Regions from separate parts of the Streptosporangium vulgare genome, predicted to be linked through region 2. Evidence: riboswitches for the same ligand, from Rfam matches in the RefSeq annotation. Region 2 holds a riboswitch; the other holds the start of a gene.
The links. Region 2 has a riboswitch for cobalamin ahead of ACFFRH_RS24340 (ribonucleoside-diphosphate reductase subunit alpha). Riboswitches for the same ligand answer to the same signal wherever they lie in the genome.
Positions count from the first base shown of each region.

Region 1: it holds a riboswitch for cobalamin, as region 2 does, so the genes downstream of both, ACFFRH_RS17305 (CbtB domain-containing protein) here and ACFFRH_RS24340 (ribonucleoside-diphosphate reductase subunit alpha) in region 2, are expected to answer to the same signal.

Region 1 covers NZ_JBHMBS010000007.1:216,235-221,473, reverse strand. Annotated here, with positions in the region: gene ACFFRH_RS17320 (magnesium chelatase subunit D family protein) at 1-1,945, opposite strand, end outside; gene ACFFRH_RS17315 (histidine phosphatase family protein) at 1,942-2,505, opposite strand; gene ACFFRH_RS17310 (CbtA family protein) at 2,502-3,245, opposite strand; gene ACFFRH_RS17305 (CbtB domain-containing protein) at 3,253-3,447, opposite strand; adenosylcobalamin (AdoCbl) riboswitch at 3,465-3,598, opposite strand; gene dop (depupylase/deamidase Dop) at 3,753-5,239, opposite strand, start outside.
Region 2 covers NZ_JBHMBS010000012.1:452-5,690, reverse strand. Annotated here, with positions in the region: gene glmS (glutamine--fructose-6-phosphate transaminase (isomerizing)) at 1-374, shown strand, start outside; gene ACFFRH_RS24345 (tripartite tricarboxylate transporter substrate-binding protein) at 563-1,582, shown strand; cobalamin riboswitch at 1,587-1,787, shown strand; gene ACFFRH_RS24340 (ribonucleoside-diphosphate reductase subunit alpha) at 1,904-4,327, shown strand; gene ACFFRH_RS24335 (ribonucleotide-diphosphate reductase subunit beta) at 4,384-5,239, shown strand, end outside.

The DNA of each region.
Region 1 (5,239 bases), on a different contig from region 2:
TCGGCGGCAGGACCAGGTCGGCGCGGGCGCCCCGGAAGGTGACGAGCCCGACCTTGTCGCGGCGCTGGTAGGCGTCGAGGAGCAGGCCGAGCACCGCGGTCTTGACCGCCCGCATGCGCTGCCTCGCGGCCATGGAACCGCTGGCGTCCACCACGAACAGCACCAGGTTGCCCTCGCGGCCCTCGCGGACCGCCTCCCTGAGGTCGCCGCGCCGCAGCAGCAGTCCCGGCCCGCTCCTGCCCCGCGCGACCTGGTACGGGGCCGCGGCGCCGACGGTGGCCCGCAGGTGGAGGGAGCCGGGGTGGCCCTCGGGGACCCGGGCCCCCGTGGTACGGCCCAGGGGCGTCCTGGCGCGCGACCGGCGCCCGGGGGCCCCCGCGCCGACGCCCGGGACGGTGAACAGCCTGGTCCTGCCCCCGGGCTCGGCGTCGAAGGCCTGCTCGCGGGCCGGTACTCCCCCGGTCTTCTCCGGCGGCTCGCCGGGATCCGCGGTGGCGGCGGGCTCCCGCGTCCCGGGGTCGGGACCGCCCGGGACGTCCGGAAGAGCGGGCCGGGAGCCGTCCCCATCCTCGCTTCCGCCAGGATCACCGGGAACGCCCGGATCGCCCGGGTCGCCGGAGGTGGCGTCCCCGTCCTCGGGGCCGCCGCCGGGCACCGGTCCGTCCGGGCCGTCGCCGGGGTCGGCGCCCCCGGGACCGTCGAAGTCGTCCGGGTCCTCCGGGTCCTCGGGATCGTCGGGGATCTGGTCCAGGAGGTCCTGGAGCCTGGACTCGTCCAGGCCCGGCGCGTCGAAGGGGTCGCGGCGTCGGCGGTGCGGGAGCGCGAGCCTGGCCGCCTCCCGCACGTCGTCGGCGGTGACGGTGGTGCGGCCCTGCCAGGCGGCGTGCGCGATCGCCGCACCGGCGGTGACCAGGTCGGCCCGGAGCCCGTCCACCTCGAACCCCGCGCAGACGGTGGCGATCCTGAGCAGTGCCGCGTCCGGCAGGACGACCTGGGGGACCCGGGCGCGCGCCCCGGCGATGCGCGCGGCCAGCGCCCTCTCCTCGTCCGACCAGGCGGCGGCGAAGGCGTCGGGGTCGGCCTCGAAGGCCAGGCGGCGCCGTACCACGTCCACCCGCTGGGACGGTTCCCGCGAGGCCCGGACCTCCACGGTCAGCCCGAAGCGGTCGAGCAGCTGCGGGCGCAGCTCCCCCTCCTCGGGGTTCATCGTCCCGACCAGCAGGAACCGGGCGGCGTGCCGTACCGAGACCCCCTCGCGCTCGACGTAGCAGGTGCCGAGGGCGGCGGCGTCGAGCAGCAGGTCCACCAGGTGGTCGTGGAGGAGGTTGACCTCGTCCACGTACAGGACGCCCCGGTGGGCGCTCGCCAGGAGGCCGGGTTCGAAGGATTTCACGCCCTCGGTGAGGGCGCGCTCGATGTCGAGGGAGCCGACGAGGCGGTCCTCGGAGGCGCCGACGGGCAGCTCGACCAGACGGGCGGGCCGCGCGGCGCCGTCCCGCACGGCGGCGGACCGAGCCACGCCAAGCTGAGCCCCATCGGGCTGAGCTCCACCAGGCTGAGCTCCGTCGGGATGGGTTTCACCAGGCTGAGCTCCGTCGGGCCGGACGGTGGCGGGCAGGTCCCCGGGTTCCGTACGGCCCTCGTGCGGCCCGTCCGGGCAGCCGGGGTCGGGGGCGGCCGGGTCGCAGGAGAAGCGGCAGCCGGTCACCACCTCGACGGGTGGCAGAAGCGCGGCCAGCGCCCGCACGATCGTGGACTTGGCGGTGCCCTTCTCCCCCCTGACCAGCACTCCCCCGACGCGGGGGGAGACCGCGTTGAGGATCAGCGCGAGTTTCAGGTCCTCCAGCCCCACGATCGCGGTGAAGGGATAGCGGGCGTCACGCACCTTCGGGATCTCCTGTCCGTCTTGTCGGGTCAAAGGGTCGCCGGGCGCCCGAACCGTCATGGGAGGTAGCTGAGCCGCCAGCGGCCGCCGCGCCCGGTGAGCGTCACGCGGGCCAGCGGCGCGACGTCGACGCGCCAGAAGGCCTGGGCGGGGGCTCCGAGGGCGTGGACGACCGCGGCGCGGATCACCGCCGGGTGGGTGACCGCGACGGCCCTGCCGGGGGCCCGGACGGCGAGCCAGCCGGACACCCGGGCGAGGAGCGCGGTGACCGGCTCCCCGCCGTGCGGCGCCGCGCCGGGGTCGCCGAGCCAGGAGGCGAGCGCCTCGGGTTCGGCGGCCTCGACCTCGCCGAGCGTCATCCCGCTCCAGCGGCCGTAGTCGCAGTCGGCCAGCAGCGGGTCGTGCTCGGCCCGCAGGCCGAGCGCCGCCGCCGTCTGGACGCAGCGCAGCTCGGAGGGGCAGGCCGCGGGCCCCGGGCCGAGGTCCCGCGCCATCCCCTCGGCCCGGCGCAGGCCGCGTTCGTCGAGTGGTTCGTCACCCGGGAACGCGGCCCGTACCGTCGCCGAGGTGGAGGCGTGGCAGACCAGGAGCAGGCGGGTGACCCCCGAGGGGGTCGTCACACCGGGCCGCGCCTGCGGGCGGCGAAGGCGAACAGCGCGCCGACACCGGCCCAGAAGACCACCTGGGTCCCTATGGAGGCGACCCGGAAGTCCCACAGGAGATCGGCGGGGAAGCCCCGGGGCACCTCCGAGATCTCCGGCAGGAGGATCCAGGCCGCGACGACGGGCACGAGGAGGGTGACGCCCGCCGACAGCCAGCGCACCCACGGTTCGCTCCGCGAGGCGTAGCGGTAGGCGGCGACCGCGGCGGCGACGGCGAGGATCCCGATGACCACCGCGACCAGGTAGAGCACGGTGCGCTGGTTGATGGTCTCCGGATCACCGACGGCCGGCGGGTTGGCGGGATACTTCACGAAAGGGATGAAAACGACGGAGGTGAACGCGGCGGCGGCGAGCGTGACCGCGAGCACCGGTTCCGAGCGGGGTCCCGCCCGGCCGCGTACGGCCGCGTAGACGAGGGCGAACAGGCCCCCGACCGCCAGGCCGTACAGGCCGAGGGCGAGGAAGAGCCCGAAGCGCTGCCCGTCCCTGCTGACCAGTGCCTCCTCCTCGTCGTGGGAGTGGGCGGCGGTCCCGGTGTCGTCGTGCGATTCGGCCGGGGCGGCGGCCGCGGCGGCCGCCTCCTCCAGCGCGATGGCCTGGTCGATGCGCGGTTCGCCGACGGTGTAGGCGAAGACGGCCGCGAGCAGCCCTGCGAGCAGTCCGACGACGAGGCCCCGGACGATGAGTTTGGTGATCACCTGTGGCTCAGTGGCACGGCACGCCGAGCAGGTGACGCCCGTCGTGCATGAGTTCGTGCAGGTAGTTTCCCGCCTGGGAGATCGCTCCCTGGTCGAAGGTGACCAGGTAGGCGAGGAGCAGCAGCACCGGTACGGCGAGCAGCCAGCGGGTGAGCGAGTGCCATGGGATGGGCTGGGCGTGCGGTGCCGAGATCTGGCTCACGGCTACCTCCTCCGGGATTTACGCGTCCCTTTTCGTAGGTCGGTGGCGGCCGAGTGTGACCTGGCTTCCGGCTCCGTGGAGCCGGTTACAGTGGCGCGACCGCACCGGAATCTCACCGGATTTCCCTCGCACCGCCACAAAACACCCGGAACGTACCCCGGTTCTCCGTCCCCCGTCAATCCGGGTGTCCGGTTTGCCGGGATCCGGCTGGCAGGGGGTTCAGGCACGCCGAAAGGGGGAGGTGGCCCGGCCGGGCCACCTCCCCCTTCTCAGGAGGTCACTGCCAGGAGGTCGCTGTCAGGAGGTCACTGCTCGCCGGTCAGCGCCGTCACCAGCTCCGCGGCGGTACGGCAGCGGTCGAACAGCTCACCCACGTGGGCCTTGGTGCCGCGCAGCGGCTCAAGGGTGGGGACGCGCTGCAGCGACTCGCGGCCGGGGATGTCGAAGATGACCGAGTCCCAGGAGGCCGCGGCCACCGACTCGCTGTACTGGCTCAGGCAGCGGCCGCGGAAGTAGGCCCGGGTGTCGTTGGGCGGCACCTCGATGGCCCGCTGGACCTCTTCCTCGGTGACCAGGCGCTGCATGCGGCCCCGGGCGACCAGCCGGTTGTAGAGCCCCCGGTCCGGTCGGATGTCGGAGTACTGGAGGTCGACGAGCTGCAGGCGCGGGTGCGACCAGGGCAGGCCGTCACGGGTGCGGTAGCCCTCCAGGAGCTCCAGCTTGGCCACCCAGTCGAGCTCCCCGGACAGCTGCATCGGGTCCTCCGCCAGGCGGGTGAGGACCGACTCCCAGCGCTCCAGGATGTCCTTGGTGGGCTCGTCCATGCCGTTGGCGCTGCGTTCCTCGGCATACTTGCGGGCGAGCTCCAGATACTCCATCTGCAGCTGCACCGCCGTCAGCTTGCGGCCGTCGCGCATGGAGATCTCGTACTTGAGCGTGGGGTCGTGCGAGACCGCGCGCAGGGCCTGGACGGGGTTGTCCACGGCGAGGTCGCGGGTGAAGTAGTTGTCCTCGATCATGGCCAGGACGAGCGCGGTCGATCCCAGCTTCAGGTAGGTCGAGATCTCCGACATGTTGGCGTCGCCGATGATGACGTGCAGGCGGCGGTACTTCTCCGGGTCGGCGTGGGGCTCGTCCCGGGTGTTGATGATCGGCCGCTTGAGCGTCGTCTCCAGGCCCACCTCGACCTCGAAGAAGTCGGCCCGCTGGCTGATCTGGAAACCCTCGCCCCGGGAGTCCTGGCCGATGCCGACCTTGCCCGCGCCGGTGACGACCTGCCGGGAGACGAAGAACGGCGTCAGGTGCCTGACGATGTCGGCGAACGAGGTGGCCCGGCGCATGAGGTAGTTCTCATGACAGCCGTAGGAGGCGCCCTTGTTGTCGGTGTTGTTCTTGTAGAGCTGGATCGGGGCGTTGGCCGGCATCGCCGAGGCGCGGACCGCCGCGTCGTGCATCACCCGCTCGCCCGCCTTGTCCCAGATCACCGCCGCCCGGGGGTTGGTGCACTCGGGCGTGGAGTATTCGGGGTGGGCGTGGTCGACGTACAGCCGGGCCCCGTTGGTGAGGATCACGTTTGCCAGGCCGAGGTCCTCGTCGGTCAGCTGGCTCTGGTCGGCCACCTCCCGCGCGAGGTCGAACCCCCGTGCGTCCCGCAGCGGGTTCTCCTCCTCGAAGTCCCATCGCGCGCGCCGCGCCCTCGCGGCCGAGGCCGCCAGATAGGCGTTCACGACCTGAGAGGAGGTCACCATCGCGTTGGCCCCCGGCTGTCCGGGCACGGAGATGCCGTATTCGG
Region 2 (5,239 bases):
CGCAGAAGCTCAAGGAGATCTCGTACGTGCACGCCGAGGCGTACCCGGCCAGCGAGCTGAAGCACGGGCCGCTGGCGCTGATCGGGCCGGACATGCCGACGGTGGCGATCGTCCCCGACGACGAGCTGCTGGACAAGAACCTCACCACGCTGGGCGAGATCCGCGCCCGGGGCGGCCGGGTGCTCATGGTGGGCCACCGCACGGCCGATCCCAAGCTGGCCGACGACTGCGTCGTGGTGCCCAAGAACGAGACCGAGCTGGACCCGATCCTGCTGTCGATCCCGCTCCAGCTCTTCGCCTACCACGCCGCCGTGGCGCTGGGCCGGGACGTCGACAAGCCCAGGAACCTGGCCAAGAGCGTCACGGTGGAGTGAGTCGCGCTTTCCTCCCTGCGCTCTGCCCCCATGAGGCGGCCGTCTCCGATATCCGGATTTTTGTTGGTTTTTCCGGTGGTTCGTGATCGCGTACGGACCACCGGAAATTCCGGCATACCCCACTTCATCACGGAAAGTGATGGGTAGGTAACATCTGGAATAGGGGGTTCTTGGGGGAAGGGGCGCTTATGCGCCGTAGGGGGTTTTTCGCGCTGGCGGCGGGGGCCGCGCTCGTCGCGGGGTGCGGCGCGGACGGCGGCGCCGGCCCTGAGGTGAAGCGCCTGTTCCTCCTCGAACCGACCGCCGACGGCCACGGCTGGGACGGGATCGCGGGCAGGCTCGCGACCGTCCTGGTCCAGTCGGGGCTGGTGCGCACCGCGATGGCCGTCGAGCGCGGGGGCGCCCTGGGCCTCGCCCCGCGCGACGCGTTCGGCGCCTTCCACGGCCCCTTCGCGCGCGAGGGCAGGCTGCTCGTCACCTCGATGCCGATGGTGGCCGCCGCGGAGATCGCCAACACCTCGGCCGTGGTGAACGCCGCCACCCCCATCGCCCGCCTGGTCGGCGACTGGGCGGTCCTGGTCGTCCCCTCCGGCTCCCGCCTGCGCACCTTCGAGGACTTCGTCGCGCGGCTGCGGCACGACCCGGCGGGGCTGACGGTCGGCGGCCGGTCGGAGGGCGGCTCCGACCACGTGCTCTACGGCATGATCGGCAAGTGCCTCGGGGTGGACACCCGGCTGCTGGAGTACGCCGGGTACCTCGCCCCCGAGGACGCCATGGAGGCGCTCCACGTCGGCCGGGTGGCGGCCCTGCTGGGGTCGGCGCGCGCCCTGCGGCCCGAGATCGCCGCGGGCCGCCTGCGGCCCCTGGTGGTCTCCTCCGGCGGCCGGATCGACGGGATCGACGCCCCGACTCTCATGGAGGTCGACGTCCGGCTGGAATACAGCGACTGGTGCGGACTGCTGGGCCCCAAGGGCATGAGCCCGCAGGACCGGGACGCCGCGATCGCCCTGTGTGACGATGTCGACGCCGCGCCGCGCTGGCGTGCCCTGTGCGCGTCCCAGGGGTGGAGCCGGGTCTACCTCGGCGGTGACGAGTTCCGTCAGTGGCTTTCCACCGAGACGGCCCGCACTCGCGGGGTGCTTCACGAGCTCGGGTTGCTGAAGTCATCCGACACAACTTGTTGGGGTAGTTGCGTCAGACGCCCCTAGATGTAGGATCCTGCTCGTTGCTGGTTCGCCCCGAGAGGGGCGAGGCAAGAGGGAACCCGGTGAGATTCCGGGACTGCCCCGCAGCGGTGAACGGGAACGAAAGCCGTCATTGAGCACTGGGTGAGCCATGCCTGGGAAGCGACGGCCGGTAGGCGTGTGCGGTGTGCCCGTGAGTCCGAAGACCTGCCGGTGACGTGATTGTCCAGGGCCTCGTGGGAGGGTCCGCGGAACGAGGCGATCCGGCGTGCCCGGGATCGCTCGCGGACGCGTGCCCATCCGGCGGAGCCGTACGGGGAAGTCCGATCGAGCGAGGGGCACTACGTGACACAGGCATTGGCGGAGACCGCGGCGGGGACCGCGGTGAGCGACGGCGACGCGGAGAACGTCGCGGGTGCCGCGAGCGCGGTGGCGACCGCGACGGGCGACGGTGACGCCGGGAACGCGGCGGGGATCGCGACGAGCGGCGGCGGCGGGAGCGCCGGAAGCGCGGCGGGGACGGCGACGGGCGACGGTGGCGGCGGGGGCGCCGGAGACGCCGCGAGCGCGTCGGACGGCCGCAGGCTGGCCATCGACGAGGCCGCCGCACGGGTGATCACCGATCCGGCGAACTCCAGGGTCGCCGCCGCGATGCTGGCCGAGCTGATCGCCGACGAGGCCGCCGGGCACGGCGTCCGCGACTTCTCCGAGTCCATCGCCGCGACCCACGAGGCGGGGCTGATCCAGGACGGGCTCGCGGAGTTCGTGGCCGCCCACGCCGGGACGCTGGACGCGCTGGTCGATCCGGAGGCCGACGCCAGGTTCGAGTACTTCGGGCTGCGTACGGTCTACGACCGCTACCTGCTGCGCCACCCGAGGACCCGCAAGGTCCTGGAGCGCCCGCAGCACTTCTTCCTGCGGGTGGCCTGCGGCCTGTCCGAGACCGTCGAGGAGGCCGCCGAGCTGTACGCGCTCATGGCCACCCTGTCCTACCTGCCCAGCTCGCCCACGCTGTTCAACTCCGGCTCCCGCAGGCCCCAGCTCTCCTCGTGCTTCCTGCTCGACTCGCCCCGTGACGAGCTGGAGTCCATCTACGACCGCTACGGGCAGGTCGCGCGGCTGTCGAAGTACGCGGGGGGCATCGGGATCGCCTGGACCAGGGTCCGCTCGCGGGGCTCGCTGATCCGCGGCACCAACGGCCACTCCAACGGCATCGTGCCGTGGCTGCGCACGCTCGACTCCAGCGTCGCCGCGGTCAACCAGGGCGGCCGGCGCAAGGGCGCGGCCTGCGTCTACCTGGAGCCCTGGCACGCCGACGTCGAGGAGTTCCTGGAACTGCGCGACAACACCGGCGAGGAGGCCCGCCGCACGCACAACCTGAACCTGGCCAACTGGATCCCCGACGAGTTCATGCGCCGGGTCGAGGCCGACGGGGTCTGGTCGCTGTTCGACCCCAAGGAGGTCCCGCACCTCACCGACCTGTACGGCGCCGCGTTCGACGACGCCTACCGGGCCGCCGAGGCCGAGGGCAGGTTCACCCGGCAGATCCCCGCCCGCACCCTGTACGGGCGGATGATGCGCACGCTCGCCCAGACCGGCAACGGCTGGATGACCTTCAAGGACGCGGCCAACCGGACGTCCAACCAGACGGCCAGGCCCCAGAACGTCATCCACCTGTCGAACCTCTGCACCGAGATCCTGGAGGTCACCGGCGACGCGGAGACCGCCGTCTGCAACCTCGGCTCGATCAACCTCGCCGCCCACCTGTCCGCGGACGCCGGGAGCATCGGGAGCACCGGGAGCACCGGGGACGCGATGGACTGGGACCGGCTGCGCGCGACCGTCCGCACCGCCGTGCGGTTCCTCGACCGCACCATCGACCTGGGCTTCTACCCGACCCCCGAGGCCGAGGCGGCCAACCGGAGGTGGCGCCCGATCGGGCTCGGCGTGATGGGCCTGGCCGACGTGCTGTTCACGCTGCGGCTGCCGTTCGACTCGCCGCGCGCCCTGGAGCTGTCCACCAGGATCTCCGAGGAGATCGCGCTCGCCGCCTACCGGACCTCCTCCGACCTGGCCGTGGAGCGGGGCCGCCACCCCTCGTACGAGGAGACCAGGGCCGCCGCCGGGGTGCTGCACCCCGACCACTACGGGGCGGCGGGGTCCGCGGAGTGGACCGGGCTCAGGGAGCGGATCGCCGGGACCGGCCTGCGCAACTCGCTGATGGTCGCGATCGCGCCGACGGCCACGATCGCCTCCATCGCGGGCTGCTACGAGTGCATCGAGCCGCAGGTCTCCAACGTCTTCAAGCGCGAGACCCTCTCGGGGGAGTTCCTCCAGGTCAACCGCTATCTCGTCCGCGACCTGCAGGCCCGTGGCCTGTGGACCCCGCTGATCCGCGACGCGATCAAGCGCGCCGACGGCTCCGTCCAGGACATCCCGGAGATCCCCGCCGACCTGAAGGCGCTCTACCGGACCGCCTGGGAGCTGCCGCAGAAGGCGCTGATCGACCTGGCCGCCGCGCGCACCCCGTACATCGACCAGTCGCAGTCGCTGAACCTCTTCATGGCCACGCCGACCATCGGCAAGCTCTCCTCGATGTACGCCTACGCGTGGAAGTCGGGCCTCAAGACCACCTACTACCTGCGCTCGCGCCCGGCCACCCGGATCGCGCAGGCCACCGTGGCGGCACCGGTCGCGCAGGCGGCGCTCGACCCCGAGGCGATCGCCTGCTCCCTGGAGAACCCCGAGTACTGCGACGCCTGCCAGTAGCCGTCCCGGTTCCTCGAAAAGGGTCTCCCGAAAGCTTTGAGAAAGGCAGTCTCCCGATGTTGCTCGACCCCGGCATGGACCTCACCCTGCGGCCGATGCGCTACCCCGAGTTCTACGAGCGCTACCGGGCCGCGATCCGCAACACCTGGACCGTCGAGGAGGTGGACCTCACCTCCGACCTCGCCGACCTGGCGAGGATGACGCCCGAGGAGCGCCACCTGATCAACCGCCTCGTGGCGTTCTTCGCCACCGGCGACTCGATCGTGGCCAACAACCTCGTCCTCAACCTCTACCAGCACCTCAACGCCCCCGAGGCGCGCCTGTATCTCAGCAGGCAGCTGTTCGAGGAGGCGGTGCACGTCCAGTTCTACCTGACCCTGCTGGACACCTACCTGCCCGATCCCGACGAGCGGGTCAAGGCCTTCGCCGCGGTCGAGCACATCCCCTCGATCCGGGACAAGGCGGAGTTCTGCTTCCGCTGGATCGACTCGCTCGGCGGGCTGACCCGGCTGGAGACGCGGGAGGACCGGCGGGCGTTCCTGCTCAACCTGATCTGCTTCGCGGCGTGCATCGAGGGGCTGTTCTTCTACGGGGCCTTCGCCTACGTCTACTGGTTCCGCTCCAGGGGCCTGCTCGGCGGCCTGGCCACCGGGACGAACTGGGTGTTCCGCGACGAGTCCATGCACATGGAGTTCGCCTTCGGCGTCGTGGAGACCGTACGGGCCGAGGAGCCGGACCTGTTCGACGACAAGCTCGCCGAGCAGGTCACCCAGATGATCGAGGAGGCGGTGGCGGCCGAGCTGGCCTTCGCGGCCGACCTGTGCGGCGACGGCCTGCTCGGGATGAGTGTGGACCAGATGCGCCGGTATCTGGAGTACGTGGCCGACCAGCGCCTGGTCCGGCTGCGGATGC